Regions from separate parts of the Arthrobacter glacialis genome, predicted to be linked through region 2. Evidence: predicted binding sites of a transcription regulator. Region 2 holds the regulator's gene; the other holds the start of a gene.
What was found. Region 2 encodes LexA, which represses DNA repair genes until DNA is damaged. Its sites were predicted from a motif close to TCGAACANNTGTTCGA; they were not measured.

Region 1 (8,253 bases), on a different contig from region 2:
CCCCAGCGTGTGGGTGCTGCGGATCAACTCAAAGGTGGGTTCGTCGTCGAACGGGACGGCATCAAGATCAATGCCACCCCCCTCGTTGATGAACGGCGCCGCCGGGTGGTGCCCGCCCTCAGCGGCAACGGCCTCCTTGGAAGGGTGCAGCCGGATGATTTCCCGCACGGCATAGGCCATGGCGCTTTGCATGCGCACACCCAGCACATCGAGTTTGAGCATGCCCATGGCATCCATGTCGTGCTTATCAAATTGACTCATGGGCAGGCCCAGCCCGCTCGGCTGCACAGGTGTCCTGTTCAATAAGGACGAATCCCCCAGGATCACCCCGCAGGGGTGCATGGAAATGTGCCTGGGCAAACTGTCCAGGCGTTCGGTGAGGTCAACCAGCAGATCCAGCTGGGCGCCTCCTTGCGCATGGCGGGAGTTTTCCACCTGTGCGGCAAAATCGCGCAGCTCAGGCTTCTCCTCCAGCGCCTCCCTGAAGGATCCTGCCGAAAACCGCCACAGCTGTTTGGCGATTTGGTCAATATCAGCCTTGTCCATGCCCAGCGCCAGCCCGGCATCCCTGACAGCGCCGCGGGCACGGTAGCTGTTTTGCATGCTCATCAGGGTGACCCGTTTTGAGCCGAAACGCTCAAAGATGCGTCTGTATACGTTGTGGCGTTCCGCGCTTTCCACATCAAGGTCAATGTCCGGCAGCGTTGACCTGTCCAGGGAGAGGAACCGTTCAAAGAGCAGGTCATTGGCTATGGGGTCCACCGCGCTGATGCCCAGCAGATAGTTGACCAGGGACGACGCCCCGGACCCTCGCGCCGCCCGGCGCACCCCCATGTCCTTGATCATCTCCGAGACCTCGGCCACAGTAAGAAAGTAGGAATCGAAACCCAGACCACTAATGGTGGCCAGCTCCGTCTCGAGCCTGCCTCGCACCTCCAGCAGCTTTTTGCCGGGGAGTCCCCCAAAGCGCTGGTTCAGCCCCGCTTCCGTGCGTTGGCGCAGCTCCATGCCGGCTGGCTGCGTCAAACCCAACACTTGAGACTCGGGGGTTTTGGGCTGCTTCCAGCCAAGATCCGCTGCAGGGTCAAGCCTGCACTTGTCCGCCAATTGTTCCGTGTTGGACCACAACTGCCTCAGCTCGGCACTGCCATAGCCGCCCTGGTGAACAATCTCCTGCGCCACGGACTGCATCTGGGCAGCATTTTTAAGCCAGGCCTGCCCCGTGGGTTGCAAGTCATTGAGCTTCTCCAGGGGCGAGATGTTCCTGGCAGCATCCAAGACATCCGCCGTTGGCGCATCGTCTTCACAGCTGTAGCGCACGGCGTTGCTCAAAACGGCCGGCACATCAAACTCCTGCGCCAATTTCAGCATCCGCACAGCATGGGATGTGCTCATGGGCGCACCGGGAGCGCTCAGGTGGCTCAGGATTTCCACCACAAGGGATCCCACTGGCATGGCATTGCGCCACGAAAGGAATTTGGTGCGCGGCAGCAGATACTTGCGCCCGTTCAGCGCCCTGCCCACGGGAGAACCAGGACCCAGCAAGACTGTTAAGACTGCCCTGCCGGAAGCCGGATCCAGCACGGCTGCAGCCAGTTGGGCCAGGGTGATGCCCACCAGCCCCCGGGGCTGGTCATGCGCGGCCGAAATGAGGCGGCACAGGGCGCCGTAACCTGCGCCCGGAGCCACGAATCCCCCGCCGTGGGCCAGGATCACCACACGCCCCGCCACTTCCAGACCGTTTTGCCCCTCTTCCAACACGGCAAGGTCAACCCCTACAAGGGGGTCAATCCCGGCAGCCCTGCAGGCCTTGACATGTTTAACGGCGCCATAGAGCCCATCCCTGTCGGTGATAGCAAGCGCGTTGGCGCCGTCTGCCGCCGCAGCCTGGGCCAAGTCATCAGGCCAGGAAACCCCATAGTGGGCGCTGAAGGCTGAGGCGCAGTGCAAATGGACAAAGTTACGCACCCTCCTGCAGCTCCTTAAATTTCTCATCCAGCGCGTCATGGATTTTTATGACGCGCCAACGGTCACTGGGCCGGTACCTCACCAGATCCAAGGTCAACAACTCCGTTGCGCCATCCTGGCGCACTTGCACCCGCCACATTTGGGTGTCCACGTACCCCACTCCCTCGCCAGGCCGCATGCGGGTCTCACTTTCCCACCAGGGCCGCCGTTCATACCAACACAATGGTTCGGCGGCCAGGTCATAGAGCCGTCCGCGCCACCACAGCTGCACCAGCGCCCCCTCGGCTGAGCGCACCACATTGACTGACTCGCTAAACGTGCCCATGCGTGCACTCCACCTCCACCCGGCAATACCAACTCAGCATCATATTCTTGATCCGAATGGCTTATTAGTACATATATCCGAATAGATTTAAGTGTACGCTCAGTTTCACGCGGAACGTAACCCGCCCATTGGGAAGAAACGCCTGCGCGGACATTTGTTCTGCGCTTAAAGCGTTATGTAGATAGCTGACAACGCAACTGGCGTCTAGCATGGCCTTATGGCCATTGGCCTAGTCTCCCTGACGGCGTCACCACGATTTTTGAAGGAGCGTTCCATGACTGACATGGTCACCCTCATCGCTAAGACCAATCCGTTGGAACGGGAGCTCAAGATGGCTTCCCGTACTGTGCAGGAATCAGATCTCCAACGCCTCGGTGAGCTGTACTTCACCGCCTACGACGCCGGTGCCGCCGGCGATTCGATCGAAGTTGCCTTGGCGGACATCCAGGCATCCTGGGCCGGCAAATACGGCCATTTCCTCCCCAATGCCTCCCACGTGGCACTGGATAAAAACGGCAAAATCGTTGCAGCGGTGCTGGTGGTGGAACACGCCATCGGTGACGACACTCCCGATGCACCTTTCATCATTGAACTGATCACTGACCGTGAGCACCGCCGCCGGGGCTTGGCCGAGGACTTGGTACTTACCACCATGGACACCTTGTTCAACGAGGGCAAGGCAGATGTGGCCCTACGGGTGGAAGCCACCAATTCCGCAGCCCTTGCCCTGTACCTGTCTCTGGACTTCCACCGCTGGTCTCCCGAAGACACCGAGGACTAAAGCTTCACCATGGAGCAGCGGCTGACGTTTATTTCCTTGGGAGTCCACACAGTGGAACGCTCCCGTGAGTTCTATCTCACAGGCTTGGGCTGGACGGCGCATCAGGAGGTGCCAGGCCAGGTCATCTTCCTGCAGCTGAACCATGGGCTCATTTTGTCGCTGTGGAGCCGTGAAGCCATGGCCGCCGAGTTGGGTGTTGAGCCTTCCGACGGCGTCCCTCCCATCACACTGAGCCACAACGTTGGCAGTGTTGCCGAGGTCGACGCCGTCTTGGCGCAGGCGGTTGCGGCGGGCGCCGTCGTGGACCATCCTGCCGCGCAGCAGCCTTGGGGCGGCTACAGCGGTTATTTTGCCGATCCTGACGGCTTCCGCTGGGAAGTTGCCTTCAATCCCACCTGGGCCGTGGACGACGCCGGAAACGTCACCGTCTAGCCGGGACCCGGCCCCTGGAGCGCGATGGGCTCGATGAGCTCGATGGGCTCGATGAGTCCGGGGTTGTCATTGCGCACATTGCCCACAGCGGCGCCGACCGGATCCAGCACCCAGCTGGCAGCCTGCCTGTAGGCATCCGCCAAGACCATCTCCAGCAGTTGTGCCGGCGTTTCTGCCTGCGGGTTGAGCCATTCGGCCAGACCTTTTGCCGTCAGAGGCACCGGCAGCCTGTCGTGCAATGTGGCCAGTTCACCCTCAGGTGGCGATGCCATGGTGATGATGCTGGCGGACAGCAGCCACTGATCGGGCGCCCCGTTTTCCTTGCTGGGGTCCTTCCACCATTCATAAAGCCCGGCAAAGGTAATGAGTGAGCCGTCCGCACTGTGCACAAAATACGGCTGCTTGCTCTTCCCATCGGCCGACTTTTTCCATTCGTAGTAGCCCTGCACGGGCACGCCGCACCGCTTCGATTTCAAGGCTGAGCGGAACGTTGGCTTCTCCGCCACGGTTTCACTGCGCGCGTTGAAGGCCCGCACACCCACGCTTGGGTCCTTGGCCCAGCCCGGCACCAACCCCCATTTGGCAACATGGATCTGCCGGTGGACCTCGCCGTCAATGAGCCGCTCCAGCACAATGGGCACATCCGTGGTGGGGGCAACGTTGTAGGAGGCCCTCAGCTCAAGGGACGCCTCTGCCTCCGCTTCCAGCTCCGCCACCAAATCGCCCACTGCCCTGGCCATTACGTATCGTCCACACATGGAATCCATGGTGGCACAAACTGCCGCTTCGGCGCAGAACCTGCCCACAAGCAGCGCGGCAAGACCAGTGGCACAGACTGTTCCGGCGGCGCAGGCCATGCATGTGACACAAGATGAGGAATATCCCCTCCACCCGGTAGCGTTGTCACCAGTAGCATTCAACAAGACTTTTCTTTCAAGGAGTATTTGACGTGGATTTCACCCCCGACGCTGGCAGCATCACCATGTTTTCCACCACGTGGTGCGGCTATTGCAAGCGCCTGAAGAAGCAGCTGGACGCCGAAGGAATCGGCTACACCGAGATCAACATCGAAGATGTTCCGGGTACGGCCGAGCTCGTTGAAAGCCTCAATGACGGCAACCAGACGGTCCCCACCGTGTTGTTTCCGGACGGCTCAGCAGCAACCAACCCCTCCTTGAAGGATGTTGTAGCCAGGCTTGCCGCCTAGTCACAGCCGGCTCATGAAGCCGTGTAGCCTGTCAGGAACCTCATTTTGATGTTCCGCAAGGCGGAACACAACGGATTCTAGGAGCTCTTCCATGGTGCACAAGGTCAAAGGCGCAGTAGTCCTGAGCAAGGACGCGGCCGTCACAATCGAAACCATCCTGGTCCCGGATCCGGGACCGGGTGAAGCGCTCGTGGACATCTTGACCAGCGGTGTTTGCCATACTGACTTGCACTACAAGCAGGGCGGGATCAGCGATGACTTCCCGTTCCTGCTGGGCCATGAGGCTACAGGTGTAGTCAGCGCCGTGGGTGCCGGGGTCACCAACGTGGTTCCAGGCGACAGGGTCATCCTGAACTGGCGCGCTGTTTGCGGCACCTGCCGGGCGTGCGCCAAGGGCCAGGCCCAGTACTGCTTCAATACGGCCAACGCCACGCAGAAGATGACGCTCGAGGACGGCACCGTCCTCTCCCCCGCACTGGGCATTGGCGCCTTCATTGAGAAGACCCTCGTGGCGGCCGGGCAATGCACCAAGGTTGATCCGGATGTTGACCCGGGAGCTGTGGGTCTGCTGGGCTGCGGCGTCATGGCAGGCATCGGCGCGGCCATCAACACCGGCGGCGTGAAGCGCGGCGACTCCGTGGCCGTGATCGGCTGCGGCGGCGTGGGCTCGGCGGCCATTGCCGGGGCAGCACTTGCCGGCGCCACCACCATCGTTGCCGTTGACCGCGATCCCAAGAAGCTGGAAGCCGCCCTTGCACTCGGGGCCACGCACACGGTGGATTCCTCCCAGGAGGATGCCGTGCTCGCCATTCAGAACCACACCGGCGGGTTCGGGGCAGATGTGGTGATTGACGCCGTCGGACGTCCCGAAACGTACAAGCAGGCGTTCTACGCCCGCGACCTTGCCGGCACCGTGGTGCTGGTGGGTGTGCCCACCCCGGAGATGACGCTGGAACTGCCACTGCTGGATGTGTTTGGCCGCGGCGGGTCCCTGAAGTCGTCCTGGTACGGCGACGCCCTTCCTTCGCGTGATTTCCCCATGCTGGTTGAGTTGTACAAGCAGGGCAAACTGGATTTGGACGCCTTTGTGAGCGAACGCATCACCATCAACGACATTGAGGCAGCGTTCAGCAAAATGGGCCAGGGCTCAGTGCTGCGATCCGTGGTGGAGTTCGCATGAGCGCCCGCATTGAGCGCCTGGTGACCTCAGGAACTTTCTCGCTCGACGGCGGCACCTGGGACGTGGACAACAACGTGTGGTTGGTGGGTGACGACGCGCAGGTCTATGTGATCGACCCCGCCCACAACCCCGGCGCCATCAAGGAGGCTGTGGGGGAACGCACCGTCAAGGCGGTTTTGCTGACGCACGGCCATGACGACCACATCCGCTTCGCCCGTGACTTTGCCGACCTGGTGGGGGCTCCCGTGTTCATGAACCCGGCGGACCAAATGCTGTGGGAGCACATTTTCCCAGGCACCGCCCCGGATGCCACCATCGCCGACGGCGACGCCTTTGAGCTGGCGGGCACCGTGCTGACGGCCCTGCACACTCCCGGGCACTCCCCCGGATCGACATGCTTCTATGCCGAGTCGCTGGGCACTGTTTTCACCGGCGACACCTTGTTCAACGGCGGGCCCGGGGCAACAGGGCGCTCCTACAGCGACTTCCCCACCATCGTTGCCTCCATCAAGGAGCGGTTGCTGACCCTGCCACCGGAGACGGTGGTGAACACCGGTCACGGCGATTCAACCACCATTGGTGCTGAGGCGCCGGGAGTGCTGGCCGCCGGGCAGTAACTTATTGGCGGGAATCACGAAAGCGCCGTGTGGGCTGCGTAGGCGGCCAACACGGCGTCTTCCACATCGTCCACAGTGATCTCCGAAACCAGATCCTGCGCAGCGCCGGCAGTGGCAGGATCCCATTCCAGGCCCAGGGCTGCATAGGTGCCGGTGAGGACGCTGCGGATGGGTGCCGAATTCTCCACAACAATCACCGAGCTGAACAGCCACGCACCCGAGACCACGCGTTGGGCCGTGCCCACGAGCTTGATCCGCCCGGCCGGGCCGCTGCCGTACACACTGAATTCGCCCGGGCAGTACTCCCCTGGAATTTCGCCCACGGCGGCATCCACGCCCAGACTTTGCAGGGCTTGGGCAAACAGGTCCCCAAAGAAGCCAAACCTCGCCTTGGCCCCGGCAATGGCGTCATCCTCGCGTTGCAGGTGATCCACCACCAGTGTGCCCTGGTGGTAGGCGGCTGCCCGGCCGCCTGCCTTGCGCACTGCAGGCACGAAGCCGTGTTCCCGGGAGACCTGTTCGGCGTGACTGAACCCCTCAAGCCTGGTGTCGCGCTGCCCAAAGGCCACTGTGGGCTCCGGGCGGTAGAGCCGGAGCATGTCAGCTTGGTCGCCGGTTTTCACTCTGGCCAACAGCTCCAGGGCGTAATTGAGATCGGCTTCGGCGCCCAGATTATGCAGCTGGCGGTGGACTTCCAGCAACGGGGCCATCATGGCGCTCATGGGCGGTGCGGGATGGGTCGGATAGTCAAGATCTGTTCCGTTCGCGCAAAGGGGCCATTGATGTCATTGAGCACTGAGGACGTTAGCCCGATGCCGTCGCCGGCAATGGTCACATGGGTGTCCAGTCCCAGCCACTCACCCACAGGTTCACGGTAAATGTGGATGGAGAGGTCAACGTTGGGAAACATGAAGCCCCCGGGAACCGGAGCCATGCGCGCCGACACGCCATTGGCGCTGTCGGCCAGTCCCAGGAGGCGCACCAGCGCCGAGGAGTGTTCACCGCCGTCGAGCATGGTGTAGGGGCTGTGCAGCCAGGCACGTCCGCGACCGGGCCGGTGGTCGGGATGGGAGCGGCCCTGCACGGACTTGATGAAGCCGCCGGGCCAGCTGCTCAACCCGTCCCAGGGCACTGAGCTTTCCAAGCTGGCCATGGGCTCATCTTCGTAGGCTTCAACGGCTGAGGTGTCATTGGTTTGCAACCGCCAGGCCGTGACACGGACCGCCACGCGCCCCTCGGCAACCAGTTCCGCCTGCAGGAGTTCAATGGTTTTTCCGGGACGCAAAAGTGTTGTGTCAATGGTGAATGCACCGGCCGGAATCAGCCCCAGGATGTCGAAGCTCAAGCGGGCCAGGCGCATGTCCGCGCGGGGCTCAAACTGTTCCAGGGCATGAACCATGATGCCCGTCACGGGGGCCATGTGCTGTTCGTGCGTGTTCCAGGCACCTTGGGCGTGAATGGTTGACTCGTAGCGGTTTTCACCCAGATGGCGGTAGTACGATGTCACCTCAGCGGCGCACTGCGTTGTGTTCTCCGGCATGGCTATGACTCTACCGGCAGCCTTGCCGGGTAGCCCAAATGGGTGGTTAGGCCTGCTGTGTTGCGGGGTTGACAGCTTCTGGTGTGATTGCGGGGCAATCTTCCAGGGCGCTCTTGTCCAACTTGCGGGTTCGGGATACGCGGAACAGGTGAATGCTCAAGGCAGCCACGCCGGCCAGCAGCACCAGGCCAATGAGGGCAAGG
Region 2 (8,253 bases):
GTACCCATAGTCATGCAAGATTAGTGCGAATTCGCGAGATTGTGAATCTAGGCGCGCCTAAGCGCCGTCGGGAGCGGGAACCGGCTTATCCACAAGCTCTGGGCGGAAAAGGTGTGAGTGTGGGCGGCCGCGACTAAGATTGAAGATAAGCGTCTATGAGGAGAATATGTCCAACGCATCTGCACACACTGGTTCCGACGATCACAAGCTGCCCGACGGCGGCAAGAACGGGACGCCTTCGCAAGAGTCCGGCCAGGGCGGCACGGATCTATCCGTTGCCGAAATTGAAGCCGTAATTGACCGGATCTTGGCGAAGGACGCGGCAACAAGCCGTGCTGTGCGTGCCGACAGCGACCTGGACGCACAGGATCCCCACGGCGGCACTCCGGCCACCCGACCCTTGGGAGGGCAGGCCCAGGCGGTGTCCACCTTGGACTTCCAACACAGCAGCTTTGATGGTGCCCAGGAAGAGCTTGCCGAGCGTAACGCCCTGCGCCGCCGGTCCGGGCTGTCCACGGAACTTGAAGACGTCACAGAGGTGGAATACCGCCAGCTGCGATTGGAGCGGGTTGTCTTGGCCGGCCTGTGGTCCCAGGGCACCATGGCCGACGCCGAGAATTCCTTGCGCGAGCTGGCGGCACTGGCCGAAACAGCCGGCTCCGAGGTTTTGGATGGCATGGTGCAGCGACGTGCCAAGCCGGACCCGGCCACCTATCTTGGTACAGGCAAGGCCCAGGAGCTCAAGGAAATTGTCCAAGCCACAGGCGCGGACACGGTGATCATTGACGGGGATCTGGCCCCGTCCCAGCGGCGCACCCTGGAAGAAGTTGTCAAGGTCAAGGTCATTGACAGGACGGCGTTGATCCTGGACATCTTCGCCCAGCACGCCAAATCCCGTGAAGGCCGCGCCCAGGTGGAGCTGGCCCAAATGGAATACCTGCTGCCGCGCCTGCGCGGCTGGGGCGAATCCATGTCCCGCCAGGCTGGTGGGCGGGTGGGTGCCGCCGGTGGCGGTATTGGTTCCCGTGGCCCGGGTGAAACCAAGATGGAGCTCGACAGGCGCAAAATCCGCACCAAGATGGCCAAGCTGCGCCGCGAGATTGCCGCGATGAAGCCGGCTCGCGACACCAAACGCGCCAACCGCAAGCGCAACAATGTGCCCTCCGTGGCCATTGCCGGCTACACCAATGCCGGAAAGTCTTCCCTGCTGAACCGTCTCACCGACGCTGGGGTGCTGGTGGAAAACGCCTTGTTCGCCACCTTGGACCCCACGGTGCGCAAGACCGAAACAGCCGATGGCCTGGGTTACACCCTGGTGGATACCGTGGGTTTTGTGCGGTCGCTGCCCACCCAATTGGTGGAGGCTTTCCGCTCCACCTTGGAAGAGGTGGCTGATGCGGATTTGATCTTGCACATTGTGGACGCCTCCCACCCCGATCCTGAGGGCCAGATTGCTGCCGTGCGGACAGTCTTCGCTGAAGTGGAAGCCCTGCAGATTCCTGAGCTGATCATCTTGAACAAGGTGGATATTGCTGACCCGTTTGTGGTGGAACGTCTGCGCCAGCACGAGGCCAACACTGTGGTGGTTTCCGCCCGAACCGGGCAAGGCATCGATGAGCTGCTCCAAGCCATCAGCGAAGCAATTCCACACCCCAGCGTCACCTTGACTCTGCTCATCCCGTACGACCGAGGCGATGTTTTGAACAAGCTGCACCGCTCCGACGCGGAAATCATCACGCTGGAGCATGGCGAGCACGGAACTGTGGCCCACGTCCGGGTCCGCGAAGATCTGGCAGCTGAGGTTGAACCGTTTGTCCAACATGGCTGACACTGAATTCTCGCAACAAGCACTGGAACTTCTGGACCGGGCTGTTGAAGCCATGGGCGGCCAGCGCCGTGACGGCCAGCATGAGATGGTGCGCCGCGTGGTGGACGCCATTGAAAGTGGCGACCACCTGCTGGTGCAGGCAGGGACTGGCACCGGAAAGTCGCTGGCCTATCTGATCCCGCTGATTGTCAATGCCCTCACCAGTGACAAACCGGCAGTGGTGGCCACGGCCACCTTGGCGTTGCAGGCCCAGATCGTGGGCCGCGATGTGCCGCGCCTTTTGGCTGCCCTGGAACCTGTTTTGCCGCGCGCCATTGATGTTGCCCTGGTCAAGGGCCGCAGCAATTACGTGTGCAAGCAAAAACTAGGCGGCGGTTTCCCCTCCGAGGACACCGGCGAAGGGGCCTTGTTTACCCTGGGTGAAGATTCTTCCGTCACTCACCTGCCGGGCGCAACCACTGGCCCCACCTCCGCGCTGGGGCGTGAAGTGGTGCGTCTGCGTGAGTGGGCACAGGACACCGAGACGGGCGACAGGGACGAGCTGATCCCCGGAGTTACCGACAAGGCGTGGCGGCAGGTGTCGGTCACCTCCATGGAATGTCTGGGGGCGCAAAAGTGTCCACTGGCCACAGAATGCTTCTCGGAACTGGCTCGCGCCCGCGGCGCCGAGGCTGACATCGTGGTGACAAACCACGCCATGCTGGCCATCAGCGCGTTTGAAGGCATTGCTGTTCTGCCCGACTACGACGTGGTGGTGGTGGATGAGGCCCATGAATTGCAGGACCGGGTCACTGGTGCCGTCACCGGGCAGTTGTCGGTGCAAATGGTGCAGGCAGCTGCCTCCAGCACCCGCAAACACACGGCGGTTTCCGTTGACGCAATTCACGCCAGCGCTGCAGCGCTTGACCTGGCCTTCGCCGGCACGGCCGAGGGCCTGCTGCCCAATGGTCTGAATCAAACTCAAAGCCAAGCGATTGAACAAGTGCGCGACGCCGTTCGGGCGGCACTCTCAGATTCCAAGCCCGAGGGCAATGCAGCCGTGGACGGTGGCCGTTCCATTGCCCGGGCCCGGCTGAACCTGATCTTTGACCTGTGCGAGCGGATGCTGGTCGCCGCTGAGGCGCGTGAGGTGGTGTGGGCCTCGCGGCCAGGAAGTTTCACCCCCGGCAAGGGCTACCAGAAGGCGGACGACGGCGAGCCGGCAGTCATCAACATCGCACCGCTCAGTGTGGCCATGAAACTGCGAGAGGGCCTGTTTGCTGACCGTACTGTGGTGCTGACGTCGGCAACGCTGGCCATTGGGGAGTCCTTTCAGGCAACAGCTGGCGGGCTCGGCCTGTTGGGCCCCAACGCACCCGCCTGGACAGGGGCCGACGTCGGCTCTCCCTTTGACTACCCCAAGCAAGGCATGCTCTATGTGGCAGCGCACCTGCAAAAACCCGGTTTTGGTATGTCATCCGAACAGCTCGATGAACTTGCTGCGCTGATCACCGCCGCCGGTGGCGGAACGTTGGCGTTGTTCTCCTCAAGGCGAGCAGCCGAGGATGCTGCGGAGAAACTGCGCAAGAAGCTTTCCGTCAAGATTCTTTGCCAAGGTGATTCCTCCATGGCCGGGCTCATCAAGGAATTCGCCGATGAACCCGACACCTGCCTGTTTGGCACCATGTCGCTGTGGCAAGGTGTTGACGTTCAGGGTGCCTCCTGCCGGCTGGTTGTCATCGACAGGATTCCGTTCCCGCGACCCGATGACCCCCTGGTGACAGCAAGGGCACGGGCTGTGGCACAAAGCGGCGGCGACGGATTCATCGCCATCTCCGCCACTCACGCAGCCGTGCGCCTGGCACAGGGCGTGGGGCGCCTGATCCGCTCAAGTGCCGACAGGGGAGTGGTGGCTGTACTCGATTCACGCCTGGCCAACGCCAGCTACGGCGGGTTCCTGCGCGCGGCCCTTCCGCCATTCTGGGCCACCAAGGACCGCGCCGTGGCTCTTGCCGCACTGAAGCGGCTCTCCGGGAAATAACGCCAAGGCCCAGGAACGGGTACTTTCCGGCTACGGTCACGCGAAAGGCACAGGCCCGGTATTTTCCGGCTGCTTCCCGACACGTCGGCCGCGGGCTGGGGCCACAAGAGCGAGGGACCCGCTGCGAGCTTGCGAGCGGTGGGAGCGCTTGGGGACTTTGGTGTCTCCTTGACGCAGCCTACGAAAATACCGGCGCCTGGGCCTTTCGCTGGTGTTGCTGGTGCGTGCGATGCGTGCACGCGTTGTTGGGAGCCGTCAGAGGCTGCGCAGTACTGATACAACCTTGCCCATGATGGTCGCGTGGTCGCCCAAGATGGGTTCGTAGCGCGTGTTCTGGGGCAAAAGCCAGGTGTGGCCGTCACGCTGGCGGAAGGTCTTCACCGTGGCTTCGTCCTCCAACAGGGCAGCCACAATGTCGCCGTTGTTGGCGGTGGGCTGTTGACGCACCACCACCCAGTCCCCATCGCAGATTGCCGCGTCGATCATTGAATCGCCTTGCACCTTAAGCATGAACAATTCTCCGCTGCCCACAATCTGGCGTGGCAACGGCATGATGTCATCCACGGACTGGTCGGCCAGTATGGGGCCACCAGCTGCAATGCGTCCCACAAGAGGAACAAATGCGGTGTCCGAGGAACTGCTCAGCTCAGCGAAGTTGAGTCCATTTGAGCTGCGCAACTTCGACGGGGCGCTGACCCCCTCAATCTCCACCTCGCCGTCGTCCAGAACCAGCGGGATCAAAACTTCCATGGCTCGGGGACGTTTGGGGTCACGACGCAAGTAGCCATGGCGCTCAAGCTGGGTCAACTGGTGCGTGACGCTGGAAAGGCTGGCCAGCCCCACGGAGTCGCCGATTTCACGCATGGAGGGTGGGTAGCCCTTGTCGGCAATGGAGCGCTGGATGCACTCGAGAATCTTTTTCTGCCGAACAGTGAGCCCCTTCATGCCAGCGCGACTGGGCGCTTGGGGGATGCGGTGCGGAGGTTCTTGAAGCGCCATGGTTCCGGGTCCTTTCGTGGCTGCCCTGAACAATGTCAGTGCCTGCTGGTGGACTGCATCTAGCGGCCAATCCTTGTAAACCAAGTTTAAGCCACAACAGGGGCAATATCAAACATTTGTTCTATCAACCCTTGGCAAGTGTCGTCTATAGGTGCTAAAACTGTACTAGTAGCAAATTCGAACATACGTTCTATCGAAGATATGAAGCATGGAATTTTGATCCAGTTGGCAGGTGTGGCCAAGGATCCAGATCCACGGTGAAAGGACGAGAAGTCATGAATGCAATGGTTATCTCTGCAGGAACTCTCAGCAGTACACCCAAGGCCTTGTTTGGCGGCGGCAATGTCAGTCCCCGGCACCATCAGGCGCAGCGGCAGGCCGCGCCTGCCAAGCTGACGTTGACGCGTCGAGGCCGGCTGGTGCTCCTTGGTGTCCCGGCCTTGGTGGCATCATCGATCCTGGTGTTCGTCGCCTTGGCGATTGTTTTCAGTACGTTGGCAAGCCCCGCCCATGCGGGCGTGGAACACCTGGCCGTCGACATGGACAGCTACGCCCATTCAGTGACAGTTCTCCAGGGCGACAGTCTGTGGAGCATCGCTGGCACCACCAATCCGAATCGTGACGTTCGTGAAGTGGTTCGGGAAATTGTTGCCCTGAATGAGTTGGGTACTGGTGTGCTTCAGGCAGGCCAGCGACTGTTCGTTCCCATCCCGAAGTAGAACACCTCCGGCTAGCAATCCTGCCAAGCTGGCTCCCGGAGCTCGGGCTGAAGTGTCCGCATGCTGTCACCGTTTCGGGATTTGGCATCCTTGTCAATTAAGCTGGAGCCATGGATCAGTTTGAACGTTTAGGTCAATTGCCACTCCGCGACGATCTGCGTGGACTGCATCCCTACGGCGCCCCGCAACTTGACGTTCCCATACTGTTGAACGTGAATGAAAATACCTTTGGCGTCCCGGCGGATGCCAAGGAAGCCATTCTGGCAGCCGTGGCAGCGGAACTTGAAGGCCTCAACAGGTACCCGGACAGGGAATTCACCACCCTTCGCCAGGAATTGGCGGCGTATTTGGGCCACGGCCTCAACGAAGACAACCTATGGGCCGCAAACGGTTCCAATGAAGTCCTGCAGCAAATCCTTCAGGCCTTTGGCGGTCCGGGACGCACCGCCATGGGATTCCCGCCCACATACTCCATGTACCCCCTGCTGGCCAGTGGCACAGGTACCGGCTATATCGCCGGATTGCGCGATCAGGACTACAGCTTGTCCGCGGCATCGGCGGCGGAACAGGTGAGTGCGGCCGCCCCGAACATCGTTTTCCTCTGTTCGCCGAACAACCCCACAGGAACGGCCCTCGGCCTTGAGGTGGTGGAGGCTGTTTATGAGGCAGGAGAAGCGTCACAGTGCATTGTCATTGTTGATGAAGCGTATGCAGAATTTGCCCACACAGGAACGCCCAGTGCCCTGAGCCTGCTTGAGGGCCGACCGCGCCTGGTGGTTTCACGGACCATGAGCAAGGCGTTTGCTTTGGCCGGCGCCCGCCTTGGCTATCTAGCGGCGGCGCCGGAAGTCGCTGACGCTCTCCGTTTGGTTCGGTTGCCCTATCACTTGTCGGCCATCACCCAGGCGACTGCCGTCGCGGCCCTGCGTACCTCAACATCCCTGTTGGCCAATGTGGAGGCTATTAAAGTCCAACGGGACAGGATAGTGACGGAACTGACAAATCTTGGCCTGACGCCGGCACCCTCGGATTCAAACTTTGTCTTCTTCGGCGGACTGGAAAATCCCCATGCAGTGTGGGAAGCCTTGTTGGCTGAGGGAGTGTTGATTCGCGACGTCGGAATTCCCGGGCACCTGCGCGTGACTGCCGGCACCGAAGCTGAAACAACGGCATTCCTCAGCGGCTTGCGCGCTATCCTGGCCAGCTAGTCACGCGTGAGGACAACGCTGCCAAACCGGGCACCGGAGGATTGGCAGCGGACTGTTTTGGGCATAATCATGCCTTCTCTCCTAAACTGGTGACATACAGTGAAAAGTTCGCGAGCCTAGCCCTGCCCTGCGCCTGCAGGGGCAAGAAGGCGCGGACAAAAACCAAAGGACTTGTGCAATGACTGAGAACAGCCCGCAGCCCGGCCAGGGACGCACAGCCCGTTTGGAGCGAGTAACCAGCGAGTCCAGCGTGCTGGTGGAAATCAACCTAGACGGTACCGGTGTTTCCACGATTGACACCTCAGTCCCGTTCTATGACCACATGCTGACGGCACTGTCCAAGCACTCGCTGATCGACATGAACATCAAGGCCACCGGTGACACGCACATTGACGCCCACCACACGGTGGAAGATGTGGCCATTTCCTTTGGTGAAGTTCTCAAGGAGGCCCTGGGAAACAAGGCGGGCATCCGCCGATTCGGCGAAGCCACCGTCCCGCTTGACGAGGCGTTGGCCAACGCAGTTGTCGATGTTTCCGGCCGCCCGTACCTGGTGCATGGCGGCGAGCCCGCAGGCCAGGAGTACCACTTGATCGGCGGTCACTTCACAGGTTCCCTGACCCGCCACGTCTTTGAAGCCATCACCTTGCACGCGCAAATCTGCCTGCACATGACTGTCATTGCCGGCCGCGATCCGCACCACATTGTTGAGGCACAGTTCAAGGCATTCGCCCGCGCCCTGCGTTCAGCCATTGAATCAGATCCCCGCGTCACAGGAATTCCATCCACGAAGGGCCTTTTGTGAGCTCCCAAGCCACCCCGTCAACAGTAGAAAACCAGCCCACAGTCACGGTCCTGGACTATGGTTCAGGCAATGTGCGCTCCGCCGTGCGGGCCCTTGAACGCGCCGGTGCCACGGTGAAACTCAGCGCCAAGCCCGAGGACGTGTTGACTGCCGATGGCCTGGTGGTTCCAGGCGTGGGTGCCTTTGGGTCTGTCATGAGCGAGCTCAAAAGCGTTGATGCGCTGCGAATGATCGGGCGCCGTGTGGCCGGAGGCCGTGCAGTGCTGGGCATTTGTGTGGGCATGCAGGTCCTTTTTGACGCAGGATTCGAACACGGTGTCCATGAAGAAGGCATGGGGGAGTGGCCCGGAACGGTTGAGCTCCTGCCAGCTCCTGTTGTCCCGCACATGGGCTGGAACACGGTTCAGGCAGCCGAAGGTTCCATGTTGTTTGAAGGTGTTGAAGACGAGCGCTTTTACTTTGTGCACTCCTACGGCGTGCAGAAATGGGACTTTGAGGTTCTCCAGCCCAAGATGCGCCCGCCCATGGTCACCTGGTCCGAGCACGGTGCGCCCTTCATTGCGGCCATTGAAAACGGCCCGCTGTGCGCAACCCAATTCCACCCGGAGAAGTCCGGCGATGCGGGTGCACGCCTGTTGCGCAATTGGGTCCTGTCACTAAACAAGGCGGCAAAA

Region 1: the regulator LexA is predicted to act here: its motif matches at 2,359-2,374, upstream of CVS28_RS08835 (DUF6504 family protein).

What each region holds. Positions count from the first base shown of each region.
Region 1 covers NZ_PPXB01000006.1:68,186-76,438, forward strand. The annotation lists gene CVS28_RS08830 (DNA polymerase III subunit alpha) at 1-1,968, opposite strand, end outside; gene CVS28_RS08835 (DUF6504 family protein) at 1,961-2,293, opposite strand; gene CVS28_RS08840 (GNAT family N-acetyltransferase) at 2,568-3,074, shown strand; gene CVS28_RS08845 (VOC family protein) at 3,084-3,506, shown strand; gene CVS28_RS08850 (SOS response-associated peptidase) at 3,503-4,246, opposite strand; gene CVS28_RS19395 (hypothetical protein) at 4,263-4,454, shown strand; gene CVS28_RS08855 (mycoredoxin) at 4,456-4,713, shown strand; gene CVS28_RS08860 (S-(hydroxymethyl)mycothiol dehydrogenase) at 4,805-5,893, shown strand; gene CVS28_RS08865 (MBL fold metallo-hydrolase) at 5,890-6,510, shown strand; gene CVS28_RS08870 (lipoate--protein ligase family protein) at 6,525-7,232, opposite strand; gene CVS28_RS08875 (thioesterase family protein) at 7,229-8,050, opposite strand; gene CVS28_RS08880 (DedA family protein) at 8,097-8,253, opposite strand, start outside.
Region 2 covers NZ_PPXB01000010.1:51,455-59,707, reverse strand. The annotation lists gene hflX (GTPase HflX) at 167-1,828, shown strand; gene CVS28_RS12985 (ATP-dependent DNA helicase) at 1,821-3,848, shown strand; gene lexA (transcriptional repressor LexA) at 4,104-4,847, opposite strand; gene CVS28_RS12975 (LysM peptidoglycan-binding domain-containing protein) at 5,123-5,566, shown strand; gene CVS28_RS12970 (histidinol-phosphate transaminase) at 5,677-6,774, shown strand; gene hisB (imidazoleglycerol-phosphate dehydratase HisB) at 6,953-7,579, shown strand; gene hisH (imidazole glycerol phosphate synthase subunit HisH) at 7,576-8,253, shown strand, end outside.